3 regions of the Sphaerimonospora cavernae genome follow, and region 3 is predicted to be linked to each of the others. Evidence: riboswitches for the same ligand, from Rfam matches in the RefSeq annotation. Region 3 holds a riboswitch; each other region holds the start of a gene.

Region 1 (10,313 bases), on a different contig from region 3:
ATCTGCCAACTCACCCCAGGATAATAAATTTCTTATGTTGATCCAAGTGCTGTTTCGGCAACTCCTTGCATGTGTTCTGTCACGGAGAGGAGTGCGAGGGGGTTCACTTCCCCGACAAAAGAGGCAGTGGGGGGTGCAGATAAACTAAAAGTATGTTCTACCGCAAGCCGCTCGAAGAGCGCATCGCCGAGCGGGTGGCCAAGCGGCCGCCGCTGAAAGAGGGCAAGCACTTCGAGCATCGCCCTGCGTTGATCGTGTTCTGCGTCATCATCGCCATCGCCCTGGTGAAGGTCGCCGGCGCGTTCGTGCTCATGTATTACGACGTGTTCTGATCCCGGGTCGTGCCCGGGACGTCCGGGCCCGGGCCGAGTCCTGCCGATGTGATCAGGCGTCGGAGTCCCCGCCGGTGAGAGCGCTGCCCTTCTGCCACTGACTGAACGGCATCTGCCAGAAGCCCCAGCCGTTGTTCCACTCCAGCGGCCGGTTGGTTCCGACGATCTTCACGACGTCGCCCCGGTGAAAGTTGTCGTAGTACCACTTGGCCTGGGTGGGGTGGGCGTTGACGCAGCCGTGGCTGACGTTGGCGCGGCCCTGGGAGCCGACCGACCAGGGGGCGCTGTGGACGTATTCGCCGCTGCTGGAGATGCGGACGGCGTGGTCGACGATCTCCTTGTAGTACCCGGGGTCGCCCTCCTTCTTACCCGGGGAGATCATCGTGACCGGGTTGCCGCGTTCCATGGTCAGATGGATGCCGCTGGTGGTGGTGTATTCGCGGGTGGTCCCGTTACCGGCGCTGATCTTCATGGTCTGCACGGTCTTGCCGTCACGCTTGACCACCATCATGTGGGTCTTGACGTTGACCGTGCTGACCCATGCCGCGCCGATCTTGATGGTCTCGGTGTGGTCCTCCACGCCGTACATGTCGCGTCCGCCGCGTACGCCGGTCAGGTTCGCGGTGAATGTCACCTTCTGGTGGGCGGGCCAGAACTTGGCGGGCCGGTAGATGACCAGCCGGTCGTTGATCCACCGCCAGGCGCCCTTGACGGGCTTCTCCGCGTCGATCTCCAGGGCCTTCTCGACGGTGGCCTTGTCGGTCACGGCCTGGTTGAAGGTGACCATGATCGGCATGCCGACGCCGACCGTCTCGCCCTTGATGCCGGGGGTGACGTCGGCGACGGCCAGTTCGTACTTCGGCTTGAGCGTGGTGAACTGGCTGGCTACCGTGGCGGGGCCACCCTCACCGCTGGCCTTGGCCGACACGGTGTACTTGCTGGCGGGCTTGAGCGGCTGCCTGGAGATCCACCTGGTGCGGTCCGCGTTGAACTTGCCCTCGACCGGCGTGCCGCCGGCGGCCTGAACGGTGACCTCTTCCAGGGCGCCGCCGGCCGCGGTGACGATCACGGTCTTGTCCGGGCGCACCGTGGCGCTGCCCTTGACCGGGCTGATCTTGATGGAGGGCGCCGGGGTGGGCGGGGCGGTCTCAGCGGCCCCGCCCGCTGTTCCGGGTGCGCCCGACCCCCCCGAGCATGCCGACAGCGCCGCGGCCAGGGCCACGACGACTCCGGCGATCGGCAACTTCGAACGCGTGTGAGTGCTCGGCACGATCTCTCCCCCACAGTGCAAAGGGCACCCTAAAGACTCTATTGGGGGTTGCCAGTTATATGCACTCTTTGCCGTGTGATTCGGTCACAATTCCATCACCTAAGGGCTGGATTTCACCTGCTCAGGGTAAGGTCCGCGTCAAAATCCGCCAAGTACATCAGTCAGTGGACGCCCAGCGCGGCGGGCGTCGTGCCGCCGCGCGGACGAGTTGGGCCTTCTCACGGATCCCGGCGAGAGCTATCAAGAGCTTCAGACGGCAGTGTGATCCAGACGCTGTGATCTAGACGCTTCATCCTACTCGGACCTCGTCGGATGAATGGAGAACCACGTGCGCCCGATACGGCGACTGCTCATGCGATCGCTTCTCGTCATCGCGATGGTGGTGGCGGGCCTGGCCCTCGGCGACGGGGGCGCCCGCGCCGCCGTGCCCGACCGGTGGGGGTTCGCACTCGTCGACACCACCTCAGGTGTCCCCAGCCTCTCCCACCAGGCCGGCAGCTGGCCCCCGGGGTTCACCGTCCAGGTCTCCCCGGGTGCAGTCGGCCAAGTGGTCGTGAAGTTCCCGCAGATCGGCACGCCCAAGGGCGGAGTCGTCCACGTGACCGCGATCTCCCCGGCCCCCGAGTGGTGCCAGGTCCAGAAGTGGGGGCAGTCCGGCCCTGACGAGATGGTGGCGGTGCAGTGCTACAAGTACGGCGGAGGTCCGGTCTGGGCGCGGTTCGCCATCGTCTTCTCCGAAAGCTCGGGGAAGCTGCCGCCGCCGCAGGCGTTCGGCTACGTGTACTGGAACGGCGGCGGCATCGTGAGCCAGCACAACTCCGCCGGGGCGCCCAACTCGGTCACGCCGACCGGCCCCGGGGAGTGGTTGGTCGATCTGCCCGGCCTCGGCTCCTCCGGCCCCGCGGGCAATATCCAGGTCACGGCCGTCGATCCGCAGCAGCCCGCCCGGTGCAAGGTGGCCAAGTGGGGGTCGAACCCCAGTGTGCAGCAGATCGTGGTGCGCTGCCATGACAAGGTCGACAAGCCGCTGAAGACCGGGTGGACCCTCACCTACCACCGGGAGCGCGCGGTCACCGGGGCGGCGATCCCGCCGAAGAACTTCGCCTACACCTTCGACAACCAGCCCGCCAGCCCCGGCCCGTACGTCCCGGCTCCGCCGGCGGTGAGCTACAACTCCCAGGGGGCGGTCAACATCGTCCAGACCGCGGGTGCGGGCCTGCGCATGGTGCGCTTCCTCAAGGTGGGTGTGCTTCCCGACGACGTGCAGGTGACCGCGTACGGCCCCGGCCCCGAATACTGCAACCTGCAGGCACCGTGGGGCACGGGCGGCGGGGACGCGATCGTCCGCAATGTGGTGTGCTACAAGGGCACCGGCCGGCTCGACCACCCGTCCTTCGTGACCTACCTGTCGGCCTACTGACCGCGGAGGCGGTGGGTCAGGCCGGTGTGGCGGCGGCCGGCGCCCCTGGTGCGCACGGCCTGACCCAGCGCGCGGCGTGACCCCACGATGACCACGAGTTTCTTGGCCCGGGTGATCGCGGTGTAGAGCAGGTTGCGCTGCAGCATGGTCCACGCGCTGGTCGCCAGGGGGATCACCACGGCGGGGTACTCGCTGCCCTGGGAGCGGTGGATGCTGACCGCGTAGGCGTGGGCGAGCTCGTCGAGTTCGTCGAAGGAGTAGTCGACGTCCTCGTCCTCGTCGGTGCGGACGGTCAGCCTGCTCTCCTCGGGGGTGATGTCGGTGACGACGCCGACCGTGCCGTTGAACACCCCGGCCGCGCCCTTGTCGTAGTTGTTGCGCAGCTGGGTGACCTTGTCGCCCACCCGGAAGACGCGCCCGCCGTAGCGGCGTTCGGGCATGCCCTCGCGGGCCGGCGTCAGCGCCTCCTGCAGTGCGGTGTTCAGCGCGCCGGCGCCTGCGGCGCCGCGGTGCATGGGCGCGAGAACCTGGACGTCGCGCCGGGGGTTGATCCCGAATTTGGCCGGGATGCGCCGGGCCACCACGTCGACGGTCAGCGCGGCGATCTCCTCCGGTTCCTCGCAGGGGAACAGGAAGAAGTCGGCGAACTCCCGGACCAGGGGCTGCTGCCCGGTGTTGACCCGGTGGGCGTTGACGACCACGCCGGACTCCTGTGCCTGGCGGAAGATCTGCGTCAACCGTACGCGGGGGATGTCGGGCGCGGCCAGCAGGTCGCGCAGCACCTCCCCGGCGCCGACCGACGGGAGCTGGTCGACGTCGCCGACGAACAGCAGGTGGGCGCCGGGTGGTACGGCTTTGGCGAGCTTGTTGGCCAGCAGCAGGTCCAGCATGGACGCCTCGTCGACCACGACCAGGTCGGCGTCCAGGGGGTTGTCGCGGTCATAGGAGGCGTCCCCGCCCGGGCGCAGCTGCAGCAGCCGGTGCACGGTGGTGGCCTCGTGGCCGGTCAGCTCCGACAGCCGCTTGGCCGCCCGTCCGGTGGGCGCGGCGAGGATGACCTTGGCGCGTTTCGCCCGGGCGAGTGTGACGATCGAGCGGACGGTGAAGCTCTTGCCGCAGCCGGGGCCGCCGGTCAGGACGGCGACCTTCTCGGTCAGCGCGAGCCGTACGGCCTGGGCCTGCTCGGGCGCGAGGTCGGCGCCGGTCCTGCCGCGCAGCCACTCGAAGGCGGTGGGCCAGTCGACCCCGTCGAAGGCCTTCAGCCGGTCGCGGCCGGAGGCCAGCAGGCCCCGCAGCGTGCCGGCCAGGGAAAGCTCGGCGCGGTGGAACGGCACGAGGTAGATCGCCGGGACGGTGCTGTCCCCGCTCTCCCCCGCCGGGACGTCCTCGCGGATGACGCCCTCCTCGGCGGCCAGTTCCTCCAGGCAGGCGGCGGTCAGCTCGGCGGGCACCTCGAGGATCTTGACGGCGTCGGCGACGAGGTTGGGCGCCGGCAGGTAGCAGTGGCCGTCGTCGGCGGCCTCCGACAGCGTGTAGCGCAGCCCGGCCTTGACCCGCTCGGGGCTGTCATGGGGGATGCCGACCGCCTGGGCGATGGTGTCGGCGGTCTTGAACCCGATGCCCCACACGTCGTCGGCGAGGCGGTAGGGCTCTTTGCGTACCACGCCGATGGAGGCTTCGCCGTACTGCTTGAAGATCCGCACGGCGATCGAGGTGGACACGCCGACGCCCTGCAGGAAGATCATCACCTCTTTGATGATCTTCTGTTCCTCCCAGGCGGCGGCGATCATTCGGGTGCGTTTCGGGCCGAGCCCGGGGACCTCGACCAGCCGCTCGGGCTCCTCCTCGATCACTCGGAGGGTGTCGGTGCCGAAGTGGTCGACGATCCGCTCGGCCATCTTCGGGCCGATGCCCTTGATCAGTCCGGAGCCGAGGTAGCGCCGGATGCCCTGGACGGTCGCGGGCAGGACCGTGGTGTAGGACCACACCTCGAACTGCCTGCCGTACCGGGGGTGGGATCCCCACCGGCCGGTGAGCCGCAGCGACTCGCCGACCTGTGCGCCCAGCAGCGGTCCGACGACGGTGAGCAGCTCGCTGCCCGAGCGTTCGGCGGCGACCCGGGCGATCGTGTAGCCGGTCTCCTCGTTGGCATAGGTGATCCGTTCGAGCACCGCCTCCAGCACGGTGCCCGGCGGCCTGTCCGCTGCCGCGCCGGGAGGATTGGTCATGGCTGGCATTGTCTCCCAGACGGGGTCGCGCCGCGTACGGCCTGCCCCCGTGCTCTGCACCGGATCCGGCGCCGCCGGGGCGCTAGCCTGGTGCGATCGACGATGCTGTCGTGACTGGGGAGGTCGGCGGGATGGTTCTGGAGGGTACGGCTCGCGCGATGCTGCGCAGGCTGGCGGTCGAGCAGGCGCAGTCGCGGGTGCCCTCGCTGGTGGCGGCGGTGGTCCGGGGCGGGCAGATCGCCTGGTTCGGGGCCCGGGGGCGGGTCGGCGGGCAGCGGCCGGACCGGGACACGCAGTACCGGATCGGGTCGATCACCAAGACGATGGTGGCGGTCATGGTGATGCGACTGCGCGACGAGGGGCGGCTGGACCTGCTCGATCCGTTGGACAAGCACGTGCCGGGCACGCCCGTGGGTGAGGCGACGATCGCCCAGTTGCTGTCGCACACCAGCGGGCTGACGGCCGAGCCGCCCGGTCAGTGGTGGGAGCGCACGCCGGGGGTGGCGGCGGCCGAGATGATCGGGGCGATGGGGCCGGAGTCGGCCCGGCATCGCCCGGGGCGGCGCTACCACTACTCCAATGTGGGGTTCGGGCTGCTGGGCGAGCTGGTGGCGCGCAAGCGGTCGGCGCCGTGGGAGCAGGTCGTGTGCGAGGAGATCCTCCAGCCGCTCGGCATGCGCGACACCACCGCGCGCCCGCGATCCCCGCACGCGAGCGGGTACGCCGTGCACCCGTGGGCCGATGTGCTGCTGCCGGAGCCGGAAAACGACCACGGCGCGATGGCCCCGGCCGGGCAGATGTGGTCGCCGGCGGCCGACCTGGCGCGCTGGGCGGCCTTCATCTGCGGTGACACCGCGGAGGTGCTGCGTCCGGACACGCTCGCGGAGATGCGTGAGCCGGCCATCGTGGAGGACGGCGACTCCTGGAGCCGGGGGTACGGCCTGGGCTTCCAGCTCGCCCGGCACACCGGTCCGCGCGGCCCGCGGCGGCTGGCCGGCCACACCGGGTCGATGCCCGGTTTCCTGGCCACGGTGTGGGCCGATCCCGCCGACGGTGTCGGCGTGCTGTGGCTGGCCAATGCCACCTCGGGGATGCGCGGGCCGCTCGACACCGATCTGCTGGACATCCTCGCCGAGCACGAGCCGCCGCTGCCGGCCGAGTGGGTGCCCACCGAGGTCGACGACGACCTGCTGGCACTGACCGGGCCGTGGTATTGGGGGCCGACGCCGTACGTGCTGCGGGTGCTGCCGCGGCGGGGGTTGTCGCTCACGCCGGTCAGCGGCCAGGGCCGGGCGTCGCGGTTCGCCGCCCGGGACGACGGCACCTGGCTCGGGCTGGACGGCTACTACGCCGGCGAGACCCTGCGGGTGGTCCGCTCCGGCGACGGCGGCGTGCACCTGGACCTCAACACGTTCGTGTTCACCCGAGAGCCGTACGATCCGGGGGCCCCAGTGCCGGGCGGTGTGGACCCCCAGGGTTGGCGGTGAGGGCCCGGCGGTGAGCCGTCGAGATGAAGGTGTGTCGGTGGGGACGGCAGCGGCTGTGCTTGCGCCGCCCCGGGGTTCCCACCGTCATGTCCAGTAAACCCCCCCTTGTCTTTACTTGACCGGCGGCGTGGTATCTATTACCTTTTAGGCAGCTAAGGACGCATATGTCCGTTTCTTAGGTCAACTGCGTCCCATCTCTGACCGACGCGGCGTCCCCTCCGGGGATGCCGCCCGGCCGCCGAGTCCGCGTCCACGCGGAGCCGGGGACCCACCTCTCCTGGGGTGAATCGGTGCGCTGTGCCGTGCCGTAGGGCGACTTCCAGCCCGAACCCGTCAGCTAACCCGGTAGGCGGCATGGAAGCAAGGGAGTAGACCCCGCATGCACGCCCTCAAGTCCTGTGTTCGTGCTGCCCTCATCACCGGCGCCGCGACCACCGCCCTCGTGTCCGCCGTGGTCGCCGGGCCGCAGGCCGCGCTGGCCACCACTACCCACGCCGCCCCCGCTCACGCCACCGCGGTCACGGGCCACATCGCGCAGGCCGGCGGCCACGGCAACGCCGGGGGCAACCCCGACTCTCTGGCTCAGATCGCCCGCACGCTGCCCAAGGTCGGCCCGAAGGACGTGCTGAAGCTGGCCGCCGGCCAGGTGGGAATCACCGAGAACAGCGACGGCGGCGGGACCAAGTTCCACGACTGGTACATGTCCACTCCGCGCGCCCAGGAGACCCTGGCCCGTGACGGCGGCACCCTGGACGGCTACGCCAACGCCCCCTGGTGCGACATGTTCGTCTCCTGGGTGGGCGAGCAGCTCGGCATCACCCCCGTCATGGGGTCGGACGCCTACACCGTCGAGCACGCGACGTGGTTCGCCGAGCACGGCCGGTGGGGCCACACGCCCAAGCCCGGCGCCGTGGTCTTCTTCGACTGGAGCGGCGGCAGCGACATCGACGGCATCGACCACGTCGGCTTCGTCGTCCGCGACAACGGTGACGGCACCATCGAGACCATCGAGGGCAACACCGGTGACGGCGGCGCCGTCGAGGAGCGCACCCGCTCCACGGGCTACGTGACGGGGTACGGCTACCCGCTGTACACCGCGCCGTGACGCGGTCGCTTGACGCCGGCCCCTGACGCGTACCGAACCCCGCGCCAAACCCCGGCGCCGGCCGGACCCCGACCCGGAGCAGCGATCGCTGCTCCGGGTCGGGGTCCGGCCGTTCTCCGCCCTACCCGACGCGGTTCGCCCGGTCTGTCATGTTCTGTAATGCTGTGGCGGTAGGAATACCCACGTAGGGCCGCCGGAGTCCGCGGCACCAGGAAAAGGAAAAGGTCAGGAGGAGACGTGGATCTCACGCGGACGGGACTGCCGGGGATCGGGCTGCAGCATGTGCTCACCACCGAACGAGGCCGGCAGGTAGGAGTGATCTCACATCACACCGGCCGCCGCGACCTGGTGATCTACGATAAGGAAGACCCCGACACCTGTGTGGTCACGGTGCTGCTCACCGCCGATGAGGCCAGCACGCTGGCCGAGCTGCTGGGCACCGGCCGCGTCGTCGAGCGCCTCAACGAGCTGCATCGCCAGGTGGAAGGGCTGGTGACCGAGAAGATCCCCATATCGGCGGGGTCGCCGTACGACGGGCGAGCGCTCGGCGACAGCAGGGTACGGACCAGGACCGGGGCGTCGATCGTCGCCGTGGTGCGTGACGGCCAGGTGATCGCCAGCCCGCGTCCCGATCTCGTGTTCGCCCCGGGCGACGTCGTCGTCGTCGTGGGCACCGGGGAGGGAACCGCGGCGGTGGCCGACATCTTCCGCAACGGATGACGCCCGTGCATGGTGCCATCCAACTAATCGAACTCGGTGCGATCATTTTGGCCCTCGGCCTGCTCGGGGCCGTGGCTTTCCGATTCTCCATCTCGGCGATCCCGCTGTACCTGCTGGCCGGTCTGGCCTTCGGGATCGGCGGCATCCTCCCCCTGACCACCAGCGAGGAATTCGTCTCACTGGGCGCCGAGGTCGGCGTGATCCTGCTGCTGTTCACCCTGGGCCTGGAATACACGGCCGACGAACTGGTGGGAACGCTGCGCACCTCGGCCCCGGTGGGTCTGCTCGACCTGGTGCTGAACGCCGCCCCCGGCGTGATCACGGCGCTCGTGCTGGGATGGGGGCCGGTCGCGGCCGTCGCCCTCGGCGGCATCACCTACGTCACCTCCTCCGGCATCACCGCCAAAGTGGTCGGGGACCTGGGCTGGCTGGGCAACCGGGAGACCCCGGCGGTGCTGTCGGTGCTGGTGTTCGAGGACCTCGCCATGGCCGCCTACCTGCCGATCCTCACCACGCTGCTGGCCGGGGCCGGTCTGGCCGCCGGCGCGATGAGCCTCGCCGTCGCGGGCGGCACGATCACCGTCATCCTGTTCATCGCGCTACGGCACGGCACCCTGGTAGGGCGGTTCGCCTCCAGCCCCAACGAAGAGGTGCTCCTGCTGAAAGTGCTCGGGCTGACCCTGCTGGTCGCCGGAGTCGCCCAGCAGTTGCAGGTGTCGGCCGCCGTGGGGGCGTTCCTGGTCGGCATCGCCCTGTCCGGCCCCCTGGCCCACAACGCCAGGCGGGTGCTGGAGCCGCTGCGTGACCTGTTCGCCGCGGTGTTCTTCGTGTTCTTCGGCCTGCAGACCGACCCGCGCCAGTTGCCGCCGGTCCTCGGGATCGCCGCGCTGCTCGCCGTGATCGGGGTGGCGACCAAGGTCGCCACCGGATGGTGGGCGGCCCGCCGGGCCGGGGTCGGGCCGAGCGGCCGGCTGCGCGCCGGGGCCGCCCTCATCTCACGGGGAGAGTTCAACATCGTCATCGCGGGCCTGGCCGTCAGCGGCGGCATCGGCGGCAAGCTCGGGCCGCTGGCCGCCGCCTACGTGCTCATCCTCGCGGTCGCCGGGCCGCTGCTGGCCCGCGGCGCCGAGCCGCTGGCACGGTTGCTGCGCCGCCGCACCATCGGGACCACCCAGCCGGTCGCCTGTACGGTCGCGCACGACTCTGTGGAAGCCTCGAACGAGATCCCCTGACCGGTCTCGGTCCTTGTCGCGGGGAACGGAGCGGACCGCTTGCGGCCAGGTACGCGGCGCGGCACCGAGTGGTCAGCGGGGGTGAATCGTGACGGGAACCCCGTTGAATACGGCGTTTCCGGACAGGACGTCAACCACCGTCTCATCCGTCAAGGCGTTGGCGTTGACCCCGGCATGCTTGTTCGCGACCAGCTGCCGGCCCTTCCCGTGCCCCCAGCCGTGCGGCAGGCTCACCACACCCGGCATGACCGACTCGGCAGGCTCCACCGGCACGGTCAGCTCACCGGCCGCCGAGCGGATCACGGCCTGCTCGCCCAGGCCGAGCCGGGCCACGTCCGCGGGGTTGACGTGCAGCGTGCAGCTGTTGCTGCCCCCGACGAGCGGCCCCACGTTATGCAGCCAGCTGTTGTTGGAACGCAGCTGACGCCGTCCGATCAGCAGGAACTCGGCAGGTGGCTCGGCCGCGCGCTCGTGCAGCCGGGCGACGTCGTGCGCCAGTTCGGGCGGGGCCAGCTCCAC
Region 2 (10,313 bases), on a different contig from region 3:
CGACCTCATCACCCAGGCGGGCCGCTACGACACCAGCCACACCCGCCTGGTCTGCTTCAGCGGCACCGGTTTCAACGACAAGGCGCGCACAGCGGCAGACGCGGCACACGACGTTCAGCTGATCGATTTGGCGACCTTGTACAGCCGGACCTGACCGGAGCGCCTGCCCAAGCGGCAGGCCTACTCATGATCGGACCACACTGCGGCGTGAGCAGGGGACAGCGCGCACCTCCACGTCGCCGATCCCGGCCCGCGCGTGGAGCTCGATGGTGGGCGCGTCGCACATGCCGGTCACCTCGGGCTCGAGCACCCGGTCGAATCGGACGCCCGTACCGTCCTCGACCCTGTGGTCGATCTTCACCTCGCCCAGCCGGGCGTACCCGTGCACCTCCACCCGCGCGGTCGCCGGCACGATCACCGTGAGCTGCCCGACCGACACCGACGCGTTGAACCTGACCCGGGCGCCGGGCCCGAGAGCGAGGTCGGTCAGGTCGAGCCGGCCCGCACCCACGCTCACCGCGTAGTCCCGGATCTGGACCGCGCCGACGGGGTGCCAGACGAAGCTGCCGACCTTCCTAGGAATGCCGTTCATCGTCGATCCCGCGACCAGAACGAGCGACACGATCGTGCCGGCGGCGACGAGTGCCGCGCCCCGGCCGAACCACGTCGCGACGAGCAGGCCCGCCCCGATCGTGACGATGACCGTGCCACCGATCACCGGCAGACCGATCGAACCGGTGCTCGACTGCTGCACCGCGACCATGATCTCTCCAATCACCAGGTGTCAGTTCCGCGGCGCGCGACGCAGAAGAACCAGCCCGTAGATCGGGAAAGCTACGGCGCCCACAAGCAGAATCAGGGTGGAGGGTCCCTCGCCAAGGGTCTCCAGTCCGCGGCCGACGTTCTGGCTGACGTTGAACAGCATGTGCAGGGCGATCGGCGCCCACAAGCTGTGCGTGACCATGCGGATGCAGGCGTAGCCGATTCCGAACAGGCCGGAGACGACGATCAGCGGCACGACGTCTGACAGCGAGGCTCCCCAGACCAGAACAACCAGGTGCACCGCGCCGAAGCCGATGCCTGAGACGAGAGCGGCAAGCCACCGCTTGCGATGCGCGAACGCCCTGACGACCACGCCTCGCATCAGGGCCTCCTCCGCGAAGGAGTTCGGGAGTTCAGCGACCAGTGCCGCGGCCAACGCCAACGCACCCCCTTCGATGCCGAAGCCCAGCGGCCATGCGGCGAGCGCCACGGGCAGCGCCATGAGGGTCAGGTGGCGTGGCCGTGGCAGACGGGTGATGCCGACGGCTCGCCACGCCGACCAGCGAGACAACAGGACGAGGGTGGCCGCCGCGAGCACGAGGGTGGCGATCTCGCGACGCGCCGTCTCGCCCATCCCCGGGGTAAGCCAGGTGAGAACGCCGGCGGATGCGCCGACCAGTCCGAAGACGCCGACTATGATCGCGAGCGTCGCCGCAAGCGGCCGCCGCTCCACCCAGTTCGGCGCGGTCCATGGCAGGGCACCGGCCACGGCATGGTGGCGGTCATGTCGAACAGCCGGGTTCACCTTCATGGCGGGCGCCTCCGAGTCTCGTGGTCACGGCCGGGCCGGCCGCTTACCTCGATGATCTCGGGGGTGGTCCCTTCGCCGGATCGGCGTACCGACGCCACCCGGCTCAGCCGATCGCCACGGGTCCACTACGTCAAAAGTCTCAGCCCGGCGGGACGGCCGCCGCATTTTCGGACATCTCAAACTATGGAAGGGCAATAGCCCTGAACGTTGACATGGAGTACGATCACGGCTGCAACACTCCCGCCGGGGGTGCCTTAACTGGCCAGGCAAGGCGGGAGGGCCGACATGGCAGCTGCGCGAGAGAACGTCCGCGCCGACCGGGCGCCCGGCCCGGACGCCATCCTGGCCGCCGTGCTCTTCGCCGCCGACCGGTTCCTCGCCAGTGCCGAACCGTGGGAGACGAACATCGGCGAAGTCCTGGAGCGGCTCGGGACGGCGGCCGGAGTGAGCCGGGTGTACATCTTCGAGAACTACCTCGACGCTCGCGGCGGCCAGTGCACTGGCCACCGGTCCGAGTGGGTCGCCGCGGGGATCACCCCGCAGATCGACCACCCCATGCTCAGGGGGTTCAACTACGTCGACGTCGGCTGGGGACGGTGGGTCGGGCTGCTGGAGCACCGGGAGGTGATGGCCGGCCACGTCCGCGACTTCCCCGCGCCGGAGCGTCCCGAGTTGGAGGCCGAGGACATCAAGTCGATCGCACTCGTGCCCATCCATGTCGAAGACCATTGGTGGGGCTTCATCGGGTTCGACGAATGCGTGGCCGAACGGGAGTGGTTGCCCAATGACGTGGCGGCGCTCCGGGCGGCCGCGGACACCCTGGGAGCCGCGATCCAACGCGCGCGCATCGAGGAACGGCTACGCGCCCAGCAGGAGCAGCACCGCGCGGCGATCGAGGCGACCATGGGTCTCCTGCGGCGGCGGGTGGCCGCGCTGTCCCGGGTCGCGAGCGACATGGTCGTGGACCAGCCGCTGGAGACGACACTGCGGACCGCCATGGCGACGGTGGTGGAGGCGAGTGGCGGTGTGGCCGCCGCGGTCCACATTATGGAACGTGACAGCGGCCGGCTACGGTTCCTCGCCACCGACGGGCTGCCCGACGGCTATGAGGAGGGTTTGCGAGCGGCCTGGGACCTCGGCGTCGACTCCCCTGCCATAACCGCCCTTCATGAGCAGCGCGTGGAGGTGATCCGCGATGCCCCGGCGCGGACCCTGGCGCGGCCCCGGGCCGAGCCGATCCACCGGTTCCTGCCCCATGTCGAGTGGGACATCCTCGTGGCCGTTCCCCTCGGCACCATGGGCCAGATGTTCGGTGCGCTGCACGTCTACTACCTCCCCGATGACGAGCCGGCGGATGAGGAGCTCGAATTTCTCGTGGCGTTCGCGGATCAGATCGCCGTGGCGATCGAGAACGCCACCTTGCTCGCCGAAGTCCGGCAGAACGCCGCCCTGGTGGAGCGGCAGCGGCTGGCCCGCGATCTCCATGACTCGGTCTCCCAGGCACTGTTCTCGATGACGCTGCACGCCCGTGCCGCCGAGCTGGCGATGGACAAGCAGGGTCTCGGCGGGAACGCGTCGCTGGGACGCGCGGTGAGCCAACTGCGGGAGCTGACGCAGGGAGCGCTGGCGGAGATGCGCGCCCTCATCTTCGAACTGCGCCCCGGAGCCTTGGCCGAGGAGGGCCTGGTCTCCGCGGTACGCAAGCAGGCCGCCGCCATCGCAGGCCGCGAAGGCCTGCTCATCGATGTCGTCGACGAGACGGGCGAGCGTCCCGCGCTGGACGAAGCGGTCGAGGAACACCTCTATCGGATCGTCCTCGAGGCGCTGCACAACACCGTCAAGCACGCCGATGCCCAGCGGACCACCGTGACGATCACCCGGACCGGGTCGAGCCTGACGGTCTCGGTCAGGGACGACGGTCGCGGCTTCGCCCCCGATGCCGCTTTTCCGGGACACATGGGACTCGGAACGATGCGGGAGCGCGCGACACGCATAGGTGCCGGCCTCCACATCACGAGCACACCCGGCGCCGGAACCAGCGTCACGGTCACCGCGCCGATCACGAAACACACGGAGGCGACCAGCCGGTGAGCACCGCGGACAGCACGATCAAGGTCTTTCTGGTCGACGACCACCGCGTCGTCCGTACGGGCATGCGGGCCTTCCTGGAGATGCTCGACGACATCGAGGTGGTCGGCGAGGCGGGAACGGGGAAGGAAGCGCTCGACCGCCTGGCGGTTCTCGACCATTCGGACGAACTTCCCGACGTCGTCCTGATGGACCTGATGATGCCCGTCATGGACGGCATAGCGGCGACCCGAGAGCTCAAGGCCCGGTTTCCCGCCGTCGAGGTCATCGCGGTGACCAGCTTCGTGGAGGAGAAGAAGGTCCGGGCCGCCCTGGAAGCCGGGGCCACCGGCTATCTACTCAAGGACGCCGAGGCGGACGAGGTGGGGCGGGCCCTGCGTGCCGCGGTCCGCGGCGAGGTGCACCTCGATCCGGCCGCCGCCCGGCAACTGGCCGCTGCGATGCGGGCTCCCGTGACAGCCACGGCAAGCCTGACACCACGAGAACGAGAAGTGCTGGCCCTCATCGCCGACGGCCGGTCCAACCGCCAGATCGCGACCGCGCTGTCGGTCAGTGAACGCACGGCCCGCACCCATGTCAGCAACATCCTGGCGAAACTGGGACTGTCCTCCCGCACCCAGGCGGCCCTGTGGGCGGCCCGCGAGGGCATCACCCCGTCCTGACGGGCAGTCCCGCACACGGACGCGCCCCTCTCCGCGGAGGGGTGACCAGCCGACCGCGTCCCTCCGTAAGACTCCGATCCGGAGTTTTGTCCTATTTGCACCTTAATGGTGGTCCGTGTACCTTTTGTCGCCAACGGCATACGCAACGGTGACACCATCCCCGGTTGCGTTGTCCGTTCGTTGCCAGGATCCGCGCGTCCCCTGGCGGGAGCCGTCCCGTCAGAAGGTGCACGGCCGCCGACTCCGCGCCTCGCGGAGCCGGGGACCACCCCTCGGGTGAATCGGAGCGCGTCCCCCCAAGCGCGCCGTAGGGCGCTTCCGCCCGAACCCGTCAGCTGTCCCGGTAGGCGGCATGGAAGCAAGGAGTCAATCCCTTCATGCTGGAACACCGGTTCACCGCAGTCACCCCCTCTTCGCCGGCCTCGCCCAAGTACCGGGTGAGCCTCTCCGGCAAGCGCTTCCGTTCGCCTGCCGTCAGTCTGGCGATGGTCGTGCCGACCGCCGCACTCAGTGTCTTCCTGGCCGGGCCGGCGCAGGCCACGCAGCTCGCCCCCGGCGACGAGAACATCACGCTGATCTACGGCGAAGACATCTCCAACCACGAGCCGAACCACAACTGGGCCGCCAGTCCGGCGAAGTTCGGCATCATCAAGGCCACCGAGGGCCTGACCTTCCGCGACTCCACCTTCGCCCGATACTGGGACGAATTGGACAAGAAGGGCATCGTGCGGGGCGCCTACCATTTCGGCCACCCCAGCAACGACCCCGTCGCCGAAGCCGAGCACTTCCTCTCCATGGTGAACCAGCAGCCCAGCAAGCCCGGTGACCTGCTCGTGCTGGACCTGGAGGCCACGGACGGCATGTCGGTCAGCCACGTCAACGCCTGGGCCAAGACCTGGCTGGCCCATGTGAAGGCCAAGACCGGCGTCACCCCGATGTTGTACAGCGGCTGGAACTTCGCCAACACCTACGGGCGCGGCCTGGCCGAATATCCGCTGTGGGTGGCGCACTACAGCAAGGCCCCGGGCAAGGTCACACCGCCCGCCGACTGGAAGAGCTGGGCCATTCACCAGTACACGGAATATCCCATCGACAAGAACGTCTCCGCGCTGAGCCCCGAGCAGCTGCGCGCCCTCGGCCGCCGCTGACGCCGCCACTGACCAGGCACCGCTGACCACGCCGCCACTGACCACGGAGTCACGCCCTGCCGGCAGCCGGAGCACGGTCCCTCGTGCTCCGGCTGTCAGCGGTGAGAACGACCGTGGCGACGTCAGGTGTGGCTGATCATCACGTGCTTGATCCGGGTGTAGGCGTCCAGGCCGTAGCGGGACAGGTCCTTGCCGGTGCCCGAGTGCTTGAAGCCGCCGTGCGGCATCTCCGGGATGATCACCTGGTGGCAGTTGACCCAGACCGCGCCGAAGTCGAGTGCGGCGGACAGCCGCATCGCACGGCCGGTGTCCCTGGTCCACACGCTGGAGGCGAGCGCGTAGTCGACCCCGTTGGCCAGCTCGACGGCCTCCTCCTCGCTCGCGAACGGCTGTACGGTCACGACCGGGCCGAAGACCTCCTGCTGCACGATCTCGTCGTCCTGCCGCACGTCCGCGACCACGGCCGGTGCGAAGAAGTAACCGGGACGGTCGAGCCGGGAGCCGCCGGTGACCACGCGGGCGTGCCCGGGCAACCGTTCGAGGAAGCCGCCGACCCGCTCGGCCTGGGCCGCGTTGTTCGACGGACCGAGGAAGACGCCCTCCTCGTCGGGCCCGCCGACGCGCAGCGCCCGCGCCGCCTCGGCCAGCGCCGTGACGACGTCGTCGTACGCCCGCTCCTCGACGAGCACCCGGGTGACGGCGGTGCAGTCCTGCCCGGTGTTGAAGAACGCCGCCTCGGCGATGGCGCGCCCGGTGGCGGCGGGGTCCACGTCGCCGAAGACCACCGCGGGGGCCTTGCCGCCCAGCTCCAGGTGGACGTCCTTGAGGTCGGGAGCGGCGGCCGCCATCACCTCGGCCCCGGCGCGGGTCGAGCCGGTGAGGGCCACCATCTCCACACCCGGATGTCCCACCAGCGCGCGGCCGGTGTCGCGGTCACCGCACACGACGTTGACCACGCCGGGCGGGAGGACCCGGGCGCACAGCTCGCCCAGCAGCACGGTCGAGCCGGGCGTGGTGTCGGACGGCTTGAGCACCAGCGCGTTGCCCGCCGCCAGCGCCGGTCCGATCTTCCACGCGGCCATCATCAGCGGGTAGTTCCACGGCGTCACCTGGGCGACGACGCCGATCGGCTCGCGCCGTACGAACGAGGTGTGCCCCTCGGCGTACTCGGCGGCACCGAGCCCCTCCAGCACCCGCGCCGCGCCCGCGAAGTAGCGGATCGCGTCGATGGCCCCGCCCGTGTCGACCCGCATCGCCGTGCCGCGCGGCTTGCCGGTGGCCCGCACCTCGGCCTCGGCCAGCGCCTCCCGGTTCGCCGCCATCAGATCGGCCAGCTCGAGGAGCAGCCGCTGACGCTCGGCCGGGGTGGTTCGCCGCCAGGTCCGCGCGGCCTCGCCGGCCGCCTCGACCGCCCGGGCCACGGCCCGCTCGTCTGAGCGGGGCGCCCTGCCGTACACCTTCTCGGTCGAGGGGTCGACCAGTTCCATCCACTCGCCGGCGTCCCGGCGCTCTCCGGCGATCACGTTGCACAGCGTGTCCACCACGGTCTCCTCACAGGTCGGGTACGGCTCAGGCGGCCAGGGGGGTGCGGTTCAGCAGGGCGGCGCGGTAGCGGGCGACGGCGGACGGCATGCCGATCAGGACCACGCCGACCAGTTCGCCGTCGCGGTGGTAGCCGACCACGACCTCGCCGCCGAGGTCACCCTCCAGCACCCGGATGTCCGACTCGCCCAGCGCGGGCGCCCCGAACGACTGCAGGCGCAGCTCGTACTGGTCGCTCCAGAACGTCGGCAGCGGGGCGAAGGGCGTCGCGATCCCCTCCCCCAGACCGAGGTCGGCGAGCAGCGTGAGCGCCGCGTGCTTGGCCGTGTCGGTCGGGATGCTCCAGTGCTCGACCCGGCGGGGCACGCCGTCATAACGCGGGTTGGGGAAGCGGGCGATGTCGCCGACCGCGACGACGCCGTGCCGCCCCTCGACGCGCAGCGCGCCGTCGCACAGCACGCCGTCGGACAGGTCGAGGCCGTTGCCGTCCAGCCACTCGGTGTTGGCCACCGATCCCACGGCCTCCACCACGACGTCGGCGTCGACGCGGGTGCCGTCGGACAGCGCGGCGCCGGTCACCCGATTTTCGCCCATTTCGCCCATTTCTCCAAGGAACGCGGCGATCGTACGGCCGAGCAGGAACGTCACGCCGCGCTCCTCGTGGCGGCGGCGCAGCGCCGTGCCCAGTTCGTAGCCGAGCGGGCGGCGCATCGGGGCGTCCTCCGGCGCGACGACGGTGACCGACGCGCCCAGCGTGCGGGCGGTGGCCGCCACCTCGCAGCCGATGAACCCGGCGCCGACGACCAGCACGTTCACCCCGGGCCGCAGCTCGGCACGGAGATCGCGGGCGTCCTCGAGAGTCCGCACGACGTGCCGGCCGGCCGCGGGCCCGGGTAACCGCCTGGGCCGCATGCCGGTGGCGATCACGAGCCCGTCACAGGTCAGCTCGGCGCCGTCGCCGAGCCGTACGGCCCGGGCGTCCAGGTCGGCCCCCACGACCCGAACGCCCAGCCGCCACGTGACGTCCGCGACCGCCGGGCGGAGCCGGAACGCGAGCGCGTCGTGGGTCACCTCGGTGGCGAGGGCCTCCTTCGACAGCGGAGGACGGTTGTACGGCAGATGGGGCTCGTCGCCGATCGCGACGATCTCGCCGGTGAATCCCGCCGCCCGCAGCCGCTCGGCCGCGCGCAGGCCGCCCATCGACGCCCCCGCGATCACGACGCGCCGTGTGGTCCGCACCGCGGTCAGTCCTCGATCGTGATGGCCTGCAGCGGGCAGACGTCGGCTGCCTCCTCCACGGCGTCGCGCAGCGACTCGTCGGGCTCGGCGACGTAGACCAGGTGGCCGTCCTCGTTGATCTGGAAGACCTCGGGGGCGGCGAACACGCACTGCCCGTGGTCCTTGCAGACGTCCATGTCGACGATGACCTTCATGATGAGACTCCTTGCCGTGGTCAACGCTTGGGCGGACGGATGCCGCGGAACTCCCAGTCCCCGCCGAAGGCGGTCGAGATGACCTCCTCCGACTCGGTGGGCTGGGCGCCGCAGTCGTCCCGGATCGGAACGGGGCCGTGGACGATGTGATTGGTCAGCCTGCCCAGGCCCTCGACCTCGACCTCGACGACGTCGCCGGGCCGTACGGGCCGGGAGTTGGCCGGGGTGCCGGACAGCAGCACGTCCCCGGGGTAGAGGGTGATCGTGCGGGCGATGTCCGCGACGAGGTAGTGCATGTCCCACTCCATCTCGTCGGTGGAGCCGTCCTGCACGACCTCGCCGTTCACGTACGTGCGCAGCCGCTTGCCGTGGAAGTCCCAGCCGGTGACCAGCCCGGGGCCGAGTGGGCAGAGCGTGTCGGAGCCCTTCACGCGCAGCATCGAGCCCGCGTCGGTGTCGCGGAAGTCGTGCAGGCCGTAGTCGTTGCCGATCGTGTAACCGGCGATGTGGTCGCCGGCCTCGTCCGGGGAGATGTTGCGCGTGGTGCGGCCGATGACGATCGCGACCTCGCCCTCGTAGTTGAGGTACTCACACCGCTCGGGCCGTACGATCGCGCCCTTGTGCGCGTTCAGCGCGGAGGTCGGCTTGTGGAAGTACGTGGGGGCGGGCGGCAGCGAGGTCATGAACTCCTCGACCCGGCTGCGGTGGTTGAGATGCACCGCGATGATCTTCGTCGGCACGCACGGCGGGAGATGGACGGCATCGTCCACGCCGACGACCCGGCCGTCGGCGCCGACCAGCTCATCGCCCTCCCTGCGCACCTGTACGGCCGCGCCGTCCAGCAGGATCCTGCGGTATTCCACCGTTTCTTTCTGAGGCATCAGGCGGTCCCTTCGAGCCGGAACGGATAGGGGTACGGGTCACCCGAGGCGTCCGTGGCCCGCGGCCGGGTGAAGCCGCCCTCCGGCCGGTCGAACCATATGTGCACCTGGCCGGTCCCGGTGGCGTTCTCGTAGTCGCTGTAGAGCCTGCCGGGCGCGGTGAGGTCGCGCTCGCCGAGAGCGGCGGCCAGCATCAGGTAGTGGCCGAACCCCGCCTCGGGCTTGAAGCGGTAGAACTCGTCCATCGTGTCGAGCACCCGGGCATGGTCGCCGCGCCGCATCCACTCGATGCGCTCCTCGTCGGCCGCCCGCGCCTCGGGGGTCCGTACGTGCGCGGGGTCGCTCGACTCGTGCGCGCGCAGGTGGCGCAGCGGCCAGAACGTGTGCGAGAACGCGCCCGACGCGATCAACAACACCTTGCGGTCACTGGCCGCGATCGCGTCGCCGACCGCCCGGCCGAGCCGCAGGTTGTCCTCCGCCTCCGCGGTCTGGCACATGCTGATCGAGATCCACCGCTTGCCGGGCGCCCCGAGGTACTTCCACAGGTTCACGGTGGCGTAGAAGATCGGCAGGTGGTGGTCGTCGATCGCGGTGATCCAGGTGGCGTGCCCGTCCTGGTGCGACGCGATCAGCCGGGCGAGCTCCGGGTCGCCCGGGAAGTCATAGGGGATGCGGCACATGCCGCGCGGCAGTTCCTCGGAGGTGAACAGCCCGGAGCGGCGATCCTGGGCGGTGACCACGAACTCGAAGGTGGTCGCCCAGTGCGAGTCGAACACGATGACCGTGTCGTAGTCGAGGGCGTCGAAGACCTCCTCCCGCAGGCGGCGCAGCCCGGGGACGATGCTGATCTCCTTGCCCTCGTTGAGCTCCTTGCGCACGTCGAGGGGCAGCATGATCGTGGGAGCGTGCGCGAGGATGCCCGCGCCGACGACCTCACCCATTCCAGCCTCCCGGCGCGAAGACGGTGTTCTTGACGTCGCAGTAGA
Region 3 (10,313 bases):
CGGGGACGAGCGCCCCTGAGAGCGACGGGGAGGGCCGTCTGGCGGAGTACGTGGAGTGGGCGACGGATGTTTGCACGAAGGTCGAGGACGCCGTCGGGAAGGTTCATGCGCACGGGTTGGTGCACGGCGGGCTGAGCCCGGCGGACGTCATCGTCCGGCCGGACGGTGGTGTCACGCTGGTCGGCTTCGGGGCGGCCCGGCCCATCACGGAGTCGGCCGGGAGCGGACATGACGACCCCGCGTTCGCGTCCCCGCAGGGGACCGTGGCGCCGGGAGCAGGAGGCCTCGACGCCGACCGGTACGCGCTTGCCTGCCTGCGGCTCGCACTCTTCCTTCCGCTCACCGAACTGTTCGCTTTGGACCGGGAGAAGCCCGCGGAGCTGGCCGAAGTGATCGGCGAGCTGCTCCCCATCCGGGAGAGCTTCCTGCGCCCTGCGGTGAGGACCGCCGGATGCGGCGCGAGCTTTGCGACGAAGCCGCCCACAGCGGGCTGGCGGCGGATGCGTGACTCGATGAGGCGGGCCATCCTGGCGTCGGCCACGCCCGGCCGCGATGACCGGCTGTTCCCCGGTGACGTCGCACAGTTCGACGGTGACGGCGGCGGCCTCGGCCTGGCACATGGCGCGGCCGGGGTGCTCTACGCCCTGCACGCCACCGGAGCCGGCCGGTTTCCCGAGCACGAGCAGTGGCTGATCGACCGGGTCCGTGGGCGCGGACCGCGGCTCGGGCCGGGGTTCTACGACGGGCTGCACGGTGTCGCCCACGCGCTGGCCCACCTGGGCCGGCACGAGGAGGCACAGGAGGTGCTCGACATGGCCGGGACAGGGTTCCGACGGCCGCTCGGCGTCGATCTGTACGGAGGACTGTCCGGCATCGCGCTCAGCCAGGCGTATCTCGGCGATCTCGACGAGGCGCTACGCACCGCCGCCATCGTGGCCGACCGGTTGAGCGATGAGGCGACCGACGGCTGCCCGGGACTGATGTACGGAACAACCGGCCCCGCCCTGCTGTTCGTCCGGATGTTCGAGCGGACGGGAGACGTCCAGTGGCTCACTCAGGCGGAGCTGGCGCTTCGCCGGGATCTGCGCCGTTGCGTGGCTCAGGCCGACGGGTCGTTGCGGGTCGATGCGGGAGGTCGGGAGGGGGACCGGAGGGCCACGCCGCATCTCGACCGGGGCAGCGTGGGCGTGGCCTGGGTGCTGGGGGAGTTTCTGCACTACCGGCCGGATCCGGAGCTCGCGGCGGTGTGGGCGCGCCTCGACCGGGCCGCCAGGGCGCACCTGTACTTCCAGCCCGGGCTGTTCGGCGGCCGGGCCGGGATCATCGCGTACCTGTGCCGCGACCGCGCGGGCGGCTGGGGCCGTGAGGATGAGGAGACCGGTCGCCAGCTCGCCGCCCTTTCCTGGCACGCGGTCGGTTTCCGAGGGCACCTCGCGTTCCCCGGCGAGCGGCTGCTGCGGCTCTCGATGGACCTCGCCACCGGTACGGCGGGCGTTCTGCTGTCGGTCGGTGCGGCGCTGCACGACGAGCCGGTGGGGTTGCCGTTCCTGGGGGGCGCCCCGCCCGCCCGGCGGGAGAGGCGTCGGCCGTCCGGCCTGCGGGCCGTGGCCGCGTCCGAGAGGTCCTGGTAGGGCGACGAATCAGAGCCAGCCGGCGTCGCCGGCTATGCGTACGGCGTCCACCCGGTTACGTGCGCCCGTCTTGTAGAGGATGCGGGAGAGGTGATTGCGTACCGTGCCGACCGACAGACACAGCTGCTCGGCGATCTCCTTGGACCGAGCGCCTCCGGCGGCGATCCGGAGCACGTCGAGCTCGCGAGGGGTCAGCGGATTCTCCGCCGCCTCGAGCGCGGCGACGGCGAGATCGGTGTCGAGCACCCGGCGCCCGGAGACCATCTGGCGGATGCCGTCGGCGAGTTGGTCCGGCCCGATCTCGATGCTCATGTAGCCGAGGACTCCGGCGGCGAACGCCCGCTTCACGTGGCCGGGGTTGGGCTGGGCCGACAGGATCAGCACCCGGCAGTCGGGAACCTTCTCGCCGAGCCGGGCGGCGATGTCGAGCCCGCCCACGCCGGGCAGGTCGACGTCGATGACCGCGGCGTCGGGTCGGACGTCGAGGGCGGCGGGGACGATGTCCTCCGCCGAACCGACGTCGGCGACTACGGCGAGGTCGCTCTCGCCGTCGAGCGAGGCCACAAGGCCGCGCCGTACCAACGGAAGGTGCTCGGCAACCAGGATCCGGATCAAGACACTCCCCTCTGGGTGGTTTATCAAAGGGTGATCGAACGGCTCCGCAGTGTCAACGAAGTGTCTCCATTTGGTCAAGCGGAGGTCGAGGAACGGGTACCCGAAACACGTCGGCACACGCTCCCCTTACGCCGCCGTCGGCTACCCTCGAAGAGTGCGACGTATGGCAAGGCGGCTTCTCCGACGCGGGGGTACACGCTGATGTACTGGCTCTCCGTAGCCGGATTCGTGGTCATCTTCGTCGGGTTGCTGCTCTCCATCGGGCTGCACGAGATCGGCCATCTCGTCCCGGCCAAGCTGTTCAACGTCCGGGTCACCCAGTACATGGTCGGTTTCGGGCCCACGATGTGGTCCCGAAGGCGAGGTGAGACCGAGTACGGGATCAAGTGGATTCCGCTCGGGGGCTACATCCGCATGGTCGGCATGCTGCCGCCCCGGCCGTCGGACGATCCCAACAGACTACGGAGCGTATCGACCGGCCCATGGCAAGGCCTGATCGAGAACGCCCGAGCCGTCGCCTCCGAGGAGATCGTTCCGGGCGACGAGAACCGTGTCTTCTACCGCAAGCCCTGGTGGCAGAAGGTCATCGTCATGTTCGGCGGCCCGGCGATGAACTTCGTGCTCGCCTTCGTGCTGTTCGCCATCGTGATGATGGGGTTCGGCGTGACGGTGACCAAGCCGACCGTGTCCTCGGTGTCCAAGTGCGTGATTCCCGCAGTGGAGGCAGCCAAGCGGGACTGCCGGGACTCCGACCCGGCGACGCCCGCGGCCAAGGCGGGACTGTTGCCCGGCGACCGGATCACCTCGGTGGCGGGAAAGCCGGTCGCGTCGTGGGAGGACGCCACCCGCTTCATCCGGGCGCACGGCGCCGGCGCCGCGACCATCGGCATCGACCGGGCGGGCAGGGGCATGACCCTCACAGTCGACCTGATCTCCCAAGACATGCCGTTGCTCGACGATCCCGGCAAGGTGGAGAAGAACGTGGGCTTCCTCGGCGTGTCGCCCACGCTGGTGGTCGAGCGGCAGGGGCCCGGATACGTGCTCGGTCAGATGTGGGACATGACCGAACGCACCGCGGTCGCGATGCTCAACATTCCGAAGAAAATGGTCGGCGTCTGGCAGGCGGCGTTCTCCGGTGAGAAGCGCGATCCCAACGGACCGATCGGCATCGTCGGCGCGGGCCGCATCGGCGGCGAGATCGCCGCTTCGGACATCCCCGTCGAGAGTAAGATCAATATCTTCATCACCCTGCTCGGCGGGCTCAACCTCGCGGTCGGCATGTTCAACCTGATCCCGCTGCTTCCGCTGGACGGCGGCCACATCGCGGGCGGTCTGTGGGAGGGTCTCAAGCGCGGCATCGCGCGGATCCGGCGACGGCCGATGCCCGCGTACGTGGACGTCGCCAAGGCGCTGCCGCTGACGTACGTGATGGCCGTGCTGCTCGTCGTCATGGGCGGCCTGCTGATCTACGCCGATCTGGTCAACCCCGTCCGCATCTCCGGCTGACCGCCGATGGACGTCCCGGTGGACTGGGACGAGATCGGGCAGATCGTCACCGAAGCCTTCCGCCACGTGGCGCCGAAGAGTCTCGCCACGCGGGTACCGGCCCCTGAGGAGCGATCAGTGCCCTGTCAGGGTGCCTGCCCTTCCGGGCCGGCGCCGGGTCGGCGCAGCCACCGCAGAGCTGCGTCGGCGCAGTCCTCGGGGCTGCTGTTGAAGGCGATGGCTGCGTCGGGCGCGTGCTGCCGGACCAGGTTGACCACCTTCTCGAAGAATTCGAGCAACGGCTCGTGCTTGCGGATGCCGCCCCCGATCACCACGCAGACGTAGTCTCCGTGGGTCAGCGCCTCCACGATCATCCCTTCGGGGCTCTCGTCGAGTGCCACCAGACACCAGTCGGCCTCGATACCATGATCGTCGAACCGCGCCTGACCGCGTGCCATCGCCGCCTGGATCGGCTCCGGGTCCCAGCCCTGGATCTTGGCGGGATCGAGACCGATCACCAGTACTCGTGCCACTGCCACACGTCATCCTTCGCGCAGAACGTTTCCACAGTTCGTGGTCCTTAGTACATCGATATGTGCACGTGGTCGTAGTGGTTCGCGGTGATCCCGCCGCGGTCGGCCATCGTGCGCCAGCCCGGCCAGCCGAGATTGTAGATCTGCTGCCGCCAGATCACATATTTCACCCCCAGTTTCGCGCCGTTCTTGATCGCCCAGGCGGCGACGGTGTCGCCGAGAGCCTTCATCTCCGGCGTCGGCATCGAGCCGCCCGAGCTCATCATGAAGTCGCAGGCGCGGCCGAGGGGATGCTCACCGCTCGACTCCGAGCGGTAGCAGCCGACCGGGAAACGCAGGTCAAAGCTCTCGACCACCTCCGTGCGCATCAGCAGGGTGCGAGGAGTGATGTTGTCGGCGCCGGTGGGCAGCTCCGGAGCCCAGGATCCACCCGGCCGTCTGCCGGGGGCGACCGGGACCAACTTGTCGAGCTTGTCCTTGATCTCGTCAATCAGCTTCTCGGCCTGCTCGCGCTGATCGGCCACGGCGGAGGCCTGCGACTTGAGCCGGTCGGTCAGATCCTTCGCCGCCTCCGCGGCACGCTGACGTTCCGTGCGCGCCTCGTCGAAGCGGCTCAGCCTGAGTGACTGCTCCTGCTGCATCTGGTAAACGAGCGCCGAGGTCGTCAGGTCGGGGACCGGCATCGGGCCGCTCATCTGGTACTGCCGTGAGGCGAAGTCTTCGACAGATCGCTTCATGGCGTCGTAGTCCGCTTCGGCCCGGGTGAGCCGGTCGCGCGCGGCCTGCTCCGCCGTACGTGCCTTCGCGAGCTCGACCCGTTTGGCGTTGTAGTCGGCGATCAGCCGGTCGACCTTCTTCTCCAGGCCGGCGAGCTGCTTCTTGAGGCCGCTCCTGCTGGGTTTTGGATCGGCCTGGCCCGCCGTGGCCGTACCGAACACGAGCGCGGTGGCCGCGAGCACACCGGCTGCCAGAGGTAACACGCGGGGCAGTGCCCACTCCTCTCCATATGCCTGCCGAGTTAGCTGACGGGTTCGGGCTGGAGACGCCCGGGCACTGCGTTGAACACGAACGTCGTGCCTTCACCCCACGTTCCATGGGTCCTCGGCTCCCGAGTGAGGCACTCAGGATTAGGCGCATCGGCTGAGTCAGACGATGCGATGGATAATAGTGGTACGGAAACGCCGGATGCCACCCCGAGTCGCAATCATTCAGAGATCAGACCGTGATCTCGGCTTGGCGCAGCATCTGGGCCGCCACCTCGTAGGGGGAGGGGATCTCCGATCCAGGGTGGGCGGGGCACAGGGGACACTCTTCTGCGGAGGGGAGATGGGTGCGGGTCTGGCGGTGTCCGTCGACCGCCACCCACTCGTCCAGCAGCGGGTCTTGACGCGCTCTCCGGCATGAATGCCGAAGATTCAGCCTGTGCCGCACATGCGACACTTCTGCGGCTTCCTGCTTCATCGACCTGTGCCACCAAGGTGGTCTTACCGGGTCTCCACAGGCTTTCGAACCTTGCGGCTCCGTTCTCGCCCGTCCGGCGGTACCTGACGCGATGACGCTACCAGACGCCGATCCGCCTCGGCGGCGCTGTGGTCCACGTCGTCCCGCCGATCGTAGTAGATGAGCTCACGGCCGTCGGCGAGATGGGTGATCGTGCGCTTCACGTTGTCGTTCACACATGCCGTTCATGTCGTCGGTCACGTCGTCGCCCGTGCTGTCACCTGCCGGGTCACGAGCGACGTCGGGTATCGCCTGTGCCGTCTGTGCCGCCTGTGTCGCCTGTGTCGCCGTTCACTGCGCCGGTTTCCGGTGCCCGAGCTCGCCGTCCCCGGCCGGATCGGCGAGGATCAACTTGCCGATGTGCTCGGACAGCTCGGCCCGCGCTTCATCGGGCAGTCCCGTGTCGCTGACGACGACATGAGCCTGATCGAGGCGGGCGATGGTGCTGATGCCGACAGTGCCCCACTTGGTGTGATCGGCCAGCACGACGAGCTGCCGCGCGGCGGCGACCAACTCCCGGTCTGTCTCGGCTTCGAGGAGGTTCGGGGTCGTGAAGCCGGCCCGGGGGTTCATTCCGTGGATGCCCAGCATGAGCGTGTCGACGTTCAGGGACCGGATGGCCGTGATCGCCACGGGCCCGACGAGCGCGTCCGACGGCGTGCGCACCCCGCCGACCAGCACCACGGTCTGATCGCTCCGTCCCGACCGGTGGAAAACGTCAGCGACCTGCACGGAGTTCGTGATGACGGTCAGCTCGGGCACCTCGACCAGATGGTGGGCGAGGGCCCATGTCGTGGTGCCGGCCGACAGCGCCACGGCGCCGCCGGGCTGGACGAGCCGGGCCGCGCGCCGGGCGATGGCCTCCTTCTCCGTCTGCTGGCGCATCGATTTGGCGGCGAAACCGGGCTCCTCGGTGGATCCGGCTCCGGCGGCGGTGGCCCCGCCGTGAACCTTCTCGATCAGTCCGCGGTTCGCCAGGACCTCCAGGTCGCGTCGGATGGTCATGTCCGAGACCCCGAGGTCGCGTACGAGTTCCGCGACGCGCGCACCGCCCGTCCTCCGGACTCGCTCCAGGATCGCCTGCCGCCGTTGCTGGGCCAGCATCCATCGCTCCTATCAACGGGTTCCAACAAATTATGCCAGATAGCAGCAGCAGGAATGTTGATTCATGGTGACGAGGATGCATGGATCGGCTCTTCCCCCTTGTACGGCATCGCCGGGCGGGGGACAGTGAGGAAAAGCCGGACGAGAAAGGCGGGCCCTCATGGCGAAGCGCGCACGCAGGTCCAAGGCACGCAAGAAGAAGAAGGCCAACCACGGTAAGCGCCCGACCGGCCGCTAGAGCACGGGGACTCAGGGTCGTCAGGGGAGGTTCTGCTCCACCCAGACGATTTTTCCGTACGGCGTCGGCCGGGTGCCCCAGCGGTAGGCGAACCGCTTGATGAGCTGGAGGCCCCGGCCGGTGTCCTCATCGGGCGCGGGCATACGCGGGGCAGGGGTGGTCGCCGAGCCGTCGACGACCTCGCATACCAGCGTCCGGCCGCGGAGCAGCCGTAGCTCGATCGGCGGCCAGCCGTGCTTGAGCGCGTTGGTGACCAACTCGCTCACTATCAACTGAGTGCTGTCCGCCATCCCGCCGAGCCCCCAGGCGGCCAGGGTGTCGCGGACGAAACGGCGGGCGTGCGCCACGAACCTCGGGTCGGCGGGCAGCGGGCAGGAGGCGATCTCGTCCGGGTCGAGGTCTCGCACCCGGGCCACCAGCAGCGCGATGTCGTCGCGCTCGTGGCTGGACCGCTGGCCGCTGATCGTCACGTCGCACATGTCCTCTAGATCGTCGACGGCGCCGGCGAGTAGACGGCGCAGCGTCATGATGCCCGCGTCGAGGTCCCGTTCACGGCTCTCCACCAGGCCGTCGGTGTAGAGGGCCAGCACACTGCCAGCCGGAAGGGTCAGCTCCCGCGTCTCGAGCGGGTCGGTGCCGATGCCGAGCGGGAGCCCCGAGGGCAGATCGATGATCTCGGTCGAGCGATCCGGGTGCAGCAGCACGGGCGGCACATGACCCGCTCTGGACAGCGCGCACCCGCGGGTCACCGGGTCGTAGACGGCGTAGATGCACGTGGCGATCTGTGTGGGATCGAGGTCCTGGCTCATCAGGTTGAGTCGGAAGAGCACCTCGTCAGGCGGCAGGTCCAGGCTCGCCAGCGTGCGCGCGGCCGTACGGAGCTGCCCCATGGTGGCGGCGGCCCGGGTGCCGTGGCCCATCACATCGCCCACAACCAGCGCGGACCGGCATCCCGGCAGGGGGATCACGTCGTACCAGTCGCCGCCGACGCCCATGAGGTCACTGGCCGGCAGATAGCGCGAGGCGATGTCCATGCCCAGCGGTTGCGGCAGCTCGGCGGGAAGCAGGCTGCTCTGCAGGGTCAGGGCGGTCCGGTGCTCGCGGGAATAGAGCCGGGCATTGTCGATGCACACGGCGGTCCGCGCCGCGAGCTCCTCGGCTACAGCGACATCCGTCTCCTCGAACGGCCGGCCGCCCGGCCGTCTACTGAAGACCGCGCAGCCGAGAACCCGCCCTCGCGCGCGCAGGGGCACGGTGAGGAAGGAGGAGTCGGTGAGGAGCTCCACGATCGCGTCCTCACGGTCTACGCCGGCGCCGATCACCCGGGCGCTCTCCTTGTCGAGGACGGGGTACATCAGCGGCTTACCGCTGACCATGCTCTGCGTGTGCGGCAGCATCGCGGAGAAGACCGTCACCTCGCCGACGGGGAAGGCGTTGAGCCACGGCTGCGGGTCCTCCATCGCCACGGCCACCGCGACCCGGCGGACGAGTGAGCTGCCGTCGATCTGGCGGGAGGGAAGCTCCCCGTCGATCAACAACCGATCCTGGACCAGGACGGCCGCCGTGTCGGCGAAGCGCGGGACCGCCACGTCGGCGAGTTCCCTGCTCGTCTCCGCCAGGTCCAGGGTGGTGCCGATCCGATGGCTCGCCTCGTTGAGAAAGGCCAGCCGCTCGTGCGCTGCCGCGGCGCTGCCGCGGCGCCACTCCGCCCGGTCTCGGGGGGCGGGGTCCTTGATGACGCAGTTCCGGTCCAAATCGGCTACTCCGGAGAGGGACGGTGGGATGCCTGAGAATCGTATGAATCACTACCGTGCATTTCAGCTACTTGCGATGAATGATCCATATCGGTTCATCTCGGTATGGTCACACCGCGGGTAGCTGAGCGAGCGCCGTGTCGATCCGTTCCTGGGGGAGCGGCACGTCCTCCAGATGGCCGGCCAGGTGGCCCTCGTAGGCGGGCAGGTCGAAATGGCCGTGTCCGCACACCGCGGTCACGATCACCTTCGGCTCGCCCGTCTCGGCACAGCGCAGCGCCTCCGCGATCGTCTCGGCGAGAGCGTGCGTGGGCTCGGGGGCGGGCACGATGCCCTCGGTCCGGGCGAACCGCAGGCCGGCCTTGAAGCACTCGGACTGGTTCTTGGCCACCGCCTCCACCATGCCGAGTTCGTAGATGTGCGACAGCAGTGGGGCCATGCCGTGATAGCGCAGGCCGCCCGCGTGGATCGGGTCCGGCACGAACGTGTGCCCGAGCGTGTGCATCTTCAGCAGCGGCGTGAACCCCGCGCTGTCTCCGTAGTCGTACGCGTAGACGCCCCTCGTCAGTGAGGGGCAGGCGGCCGGTTCGACCGCGCGCAGCACGGGGCCCATCCGCCCGGCCAGCTTCTCTCGCAGGAACGGGAAGACCAGGCCGGCGAAGTTGGAGCCGCCACCGGCGCAGCCGATGATCAGGTCGGGTGTCTCACCCAGCATGGCGAGCTGCTCCAGTGCCTCCTCCCCGATGACGGTCTGATGCATGAGCACGTGGTTGAGCACGGAGCCGAGTGCGTACCGGGTGTCGTCGTGGCCGCCGGCGACCTCCACGGCCTCGCTGATCGCGATGCCGAGAGAGCCGGGACAGCCGGGGTCTTCGGCGAGGATCCTGCTGCCCGTCGTCGTCACCGCGGAGGGGCTCGGATGAACGGTGCCGCCATATGTCCGCATCAGCGTCCTGCGGTAGGGCTTCTGGTCGTAGGAGGCCCGTACCATCCAGATCTCACAGGCCAGGCCGTATTGGGCGCAGGCGAACGCGAGCGCCGAGCCCCACTGGCCGGCGCCGGTCTCCGTGGTCAGCCTGCGCACGCCCTGTCGGGCGTTGTAGTAGGCCTGCGGGACCGCGGTGTTGGGCTTGTGAGATCCCGAGGGGCTGCCGCCCTCGTACTTGTAGTAGATCCTGGCCGGGGTGCTCAGGCTCTTTTCGAGTCGGCGGGCGCGGATCAGAGGGGTGGGGCGCCAGAGGCGGTAGACGTCGAGGACGTCCTCCGGGATGGGGACGTGACGGTCCCGGGTCACCTCCTGCGCGATCAGGTCCGCGGGGAACAACGGCAGCAGATCGTCCGGGCCGATGGGTTGCAGGGTCGCCGGGTGGAGCGGCGGTGGGGGAGGCTTCGGAAGATCAGGAAGAATGTTGTACCAGTTTCGTGGGATTTGTGACTCGTCGAGTAGCACCCT

What was found. Region 3 has a riboswitch for cyclic di-AMP ahead of ACFHYQ_RS23595 (coiled-coil domain-containing protein). Riboswitches for the same ligand answer to the same signal wherever they lie in the genome.
Region 1: linked by a shared signal. The riboswitch ahead of ACFHYQ_RS28185 (CHAP domain-containing protein) and the one ahead of ACFHYQ_RS23595 (coiled-coil domain-containing protein) in region 3 are both predicted to bind cyclic di-AMP.
Region 2: linked by a shared signal. The riboswitch ahead of ACFHYQ_RS24055 (glycoside hydrolase family 25 protein) and the one ahead of ACFHYQ_RS23595 (coiled-coil domain-containing protein) in region 3 are both predicted to bind cyclic di-AMP.

Annotation. Positions count from the first base shown of each region.
Region 1 is NZ_JBHMQT010000067.1:74,442-84,754, forward strand. It holds gene ACFHYQ_RS28160 (hypothetical protein) at 153-332, shown strand; gene ACFHYQ_RS28165 (L,D-transpeptidase) at 385-1,602, opposite strand; gene ACFHYQ_RS28170 (hypothetical protein) at 1,955-3,022, shown strand; gene recD2 (SF1B family DNA helicase RecD2) at 3,016-5,250, opposite strand; gene ACFHYQ_RS28180 (serine hydrolase domain-containing protein) at 5,361-6,737, shown strand; cyclic di-AMP (ydaO/yuaA leader) riboswitch at 6,964-7,103, shown strand; gene ACFHYQ_RS28185 (CHAP domain-containing protein) at 7,117-7,842, shown strand; gene ACFHYQ_RS28190 (cation:proton antiporter regulatory subunit) at 8,080-8,562, shown strand; gene ACFHYQ_RS28195 (cation:proton antiporter) at 8,559-9,794, shown strand; gene ACFHYQ_RS28200 (molybdopterin-dependent oxidoreductase) at 9,867-10,313, opposite strand, start outside.
Region 2 is NZ_JBHMQT010000055.1:7,746-18,058, forward strand. It holds gene ACFHYQ_RS24035 (hypothetical protein) at 185-763, opposite strand; gene ACFHYQ_RS24040 (CPBP family intramembrane glutamic endopeptidase) at 785-1,573, opposite strand; gene ACFHYQ_RS24045 (sensor histidine kinase) at 1,859-3,664, shown strand; gene ACFHYQ_RS24050 (response regulator) at 3,661-4,323, shown strand; cyclic di-AMP (ydaO/yuaA leader) riboswitch at 4,549-4,688, shown strand; gene ACFHYQ_RS24055 (glycoside hydrolase family 25 protein) at 4,701-5,471, shown strand; gene ACFHYQ_RS24060 (aminobutyraldehyde dehydrogenase) at 5,594-7,015, opposite strand; gene ACFHYQ_RS24065 (NAD(P)/FAD-dependent oxidoreductase) at 7,041-8,252, opposite strand; gene ACFHYQ_RS24070 (ferredoxin) at 8,258-8,446, opposite strand; gene ACFHYQ_RS24075 (fumarylacetoacetate hydrolase family protein) at 8,467-9,327, opposite strand; gene ACFHYQ_RS24080 (DODA-type extradiol aromatic ring-opening family dioxygenase) at 9,327-10,268, opposite strand; gene ACFHYQ_RS24085 (aldehyde dehydrogenase) at 10,261-10,313, opposite strand, start outside.
Region 3 is NZ_JBHMQT010000054.1:10,861-21,173, reverse strand. It holds gene ACFHYQ_RS23615 (class III lanthionine synthetase LanKC kinase domain-containing protein) at 1-1,631, shown strand, start outside; gene ACFHYQ_RS23610 (LuxR C-terminal-related transcriptional regulator) at 1,641-2,246, opposite strand; gene ACFHYQ_RS23605 (M50 family metallopeptidase) at 2,448-3,752, shown strand; gene ACFHYQ_RS23600 (hypothetical protein) at 3,878-4,270, opposite strand; gene ACFHYQ_RS23595 (coiled-coil domain-containing protein) at 4,312-5,244, opposite strand; cyclic di-AMP (ydaO/yuaA leader) riboswitch at 5,258-5,408, opposite strand; gene ACFHYQ_RS23590 (hypothetical protein) at 5,480-5,626, opposite strand; gene ACFHYQ_RS23585 (hypothetical protein) at 5,749-5,940, opposite strand; gene ACFHYQ_RS23580 (DeoR/GlpR family DNA-binding transcription regulator) at 6,056-6,868, opposite strand; gene ACFHYQ_RS23575 (50S ribosomal protein bL37) at 7,029-7,106, shown strand; gene ACFHYQ_RS23570 (ATP-binding SpoIIE family protein phosphatase) at 7,127-8,860, opposite strand; gene ACFHYQ_RS23565 (TrpB-like pyridoxal phosphate-dependent enzyme) at 8,970-10,313, opposite strand, start outside.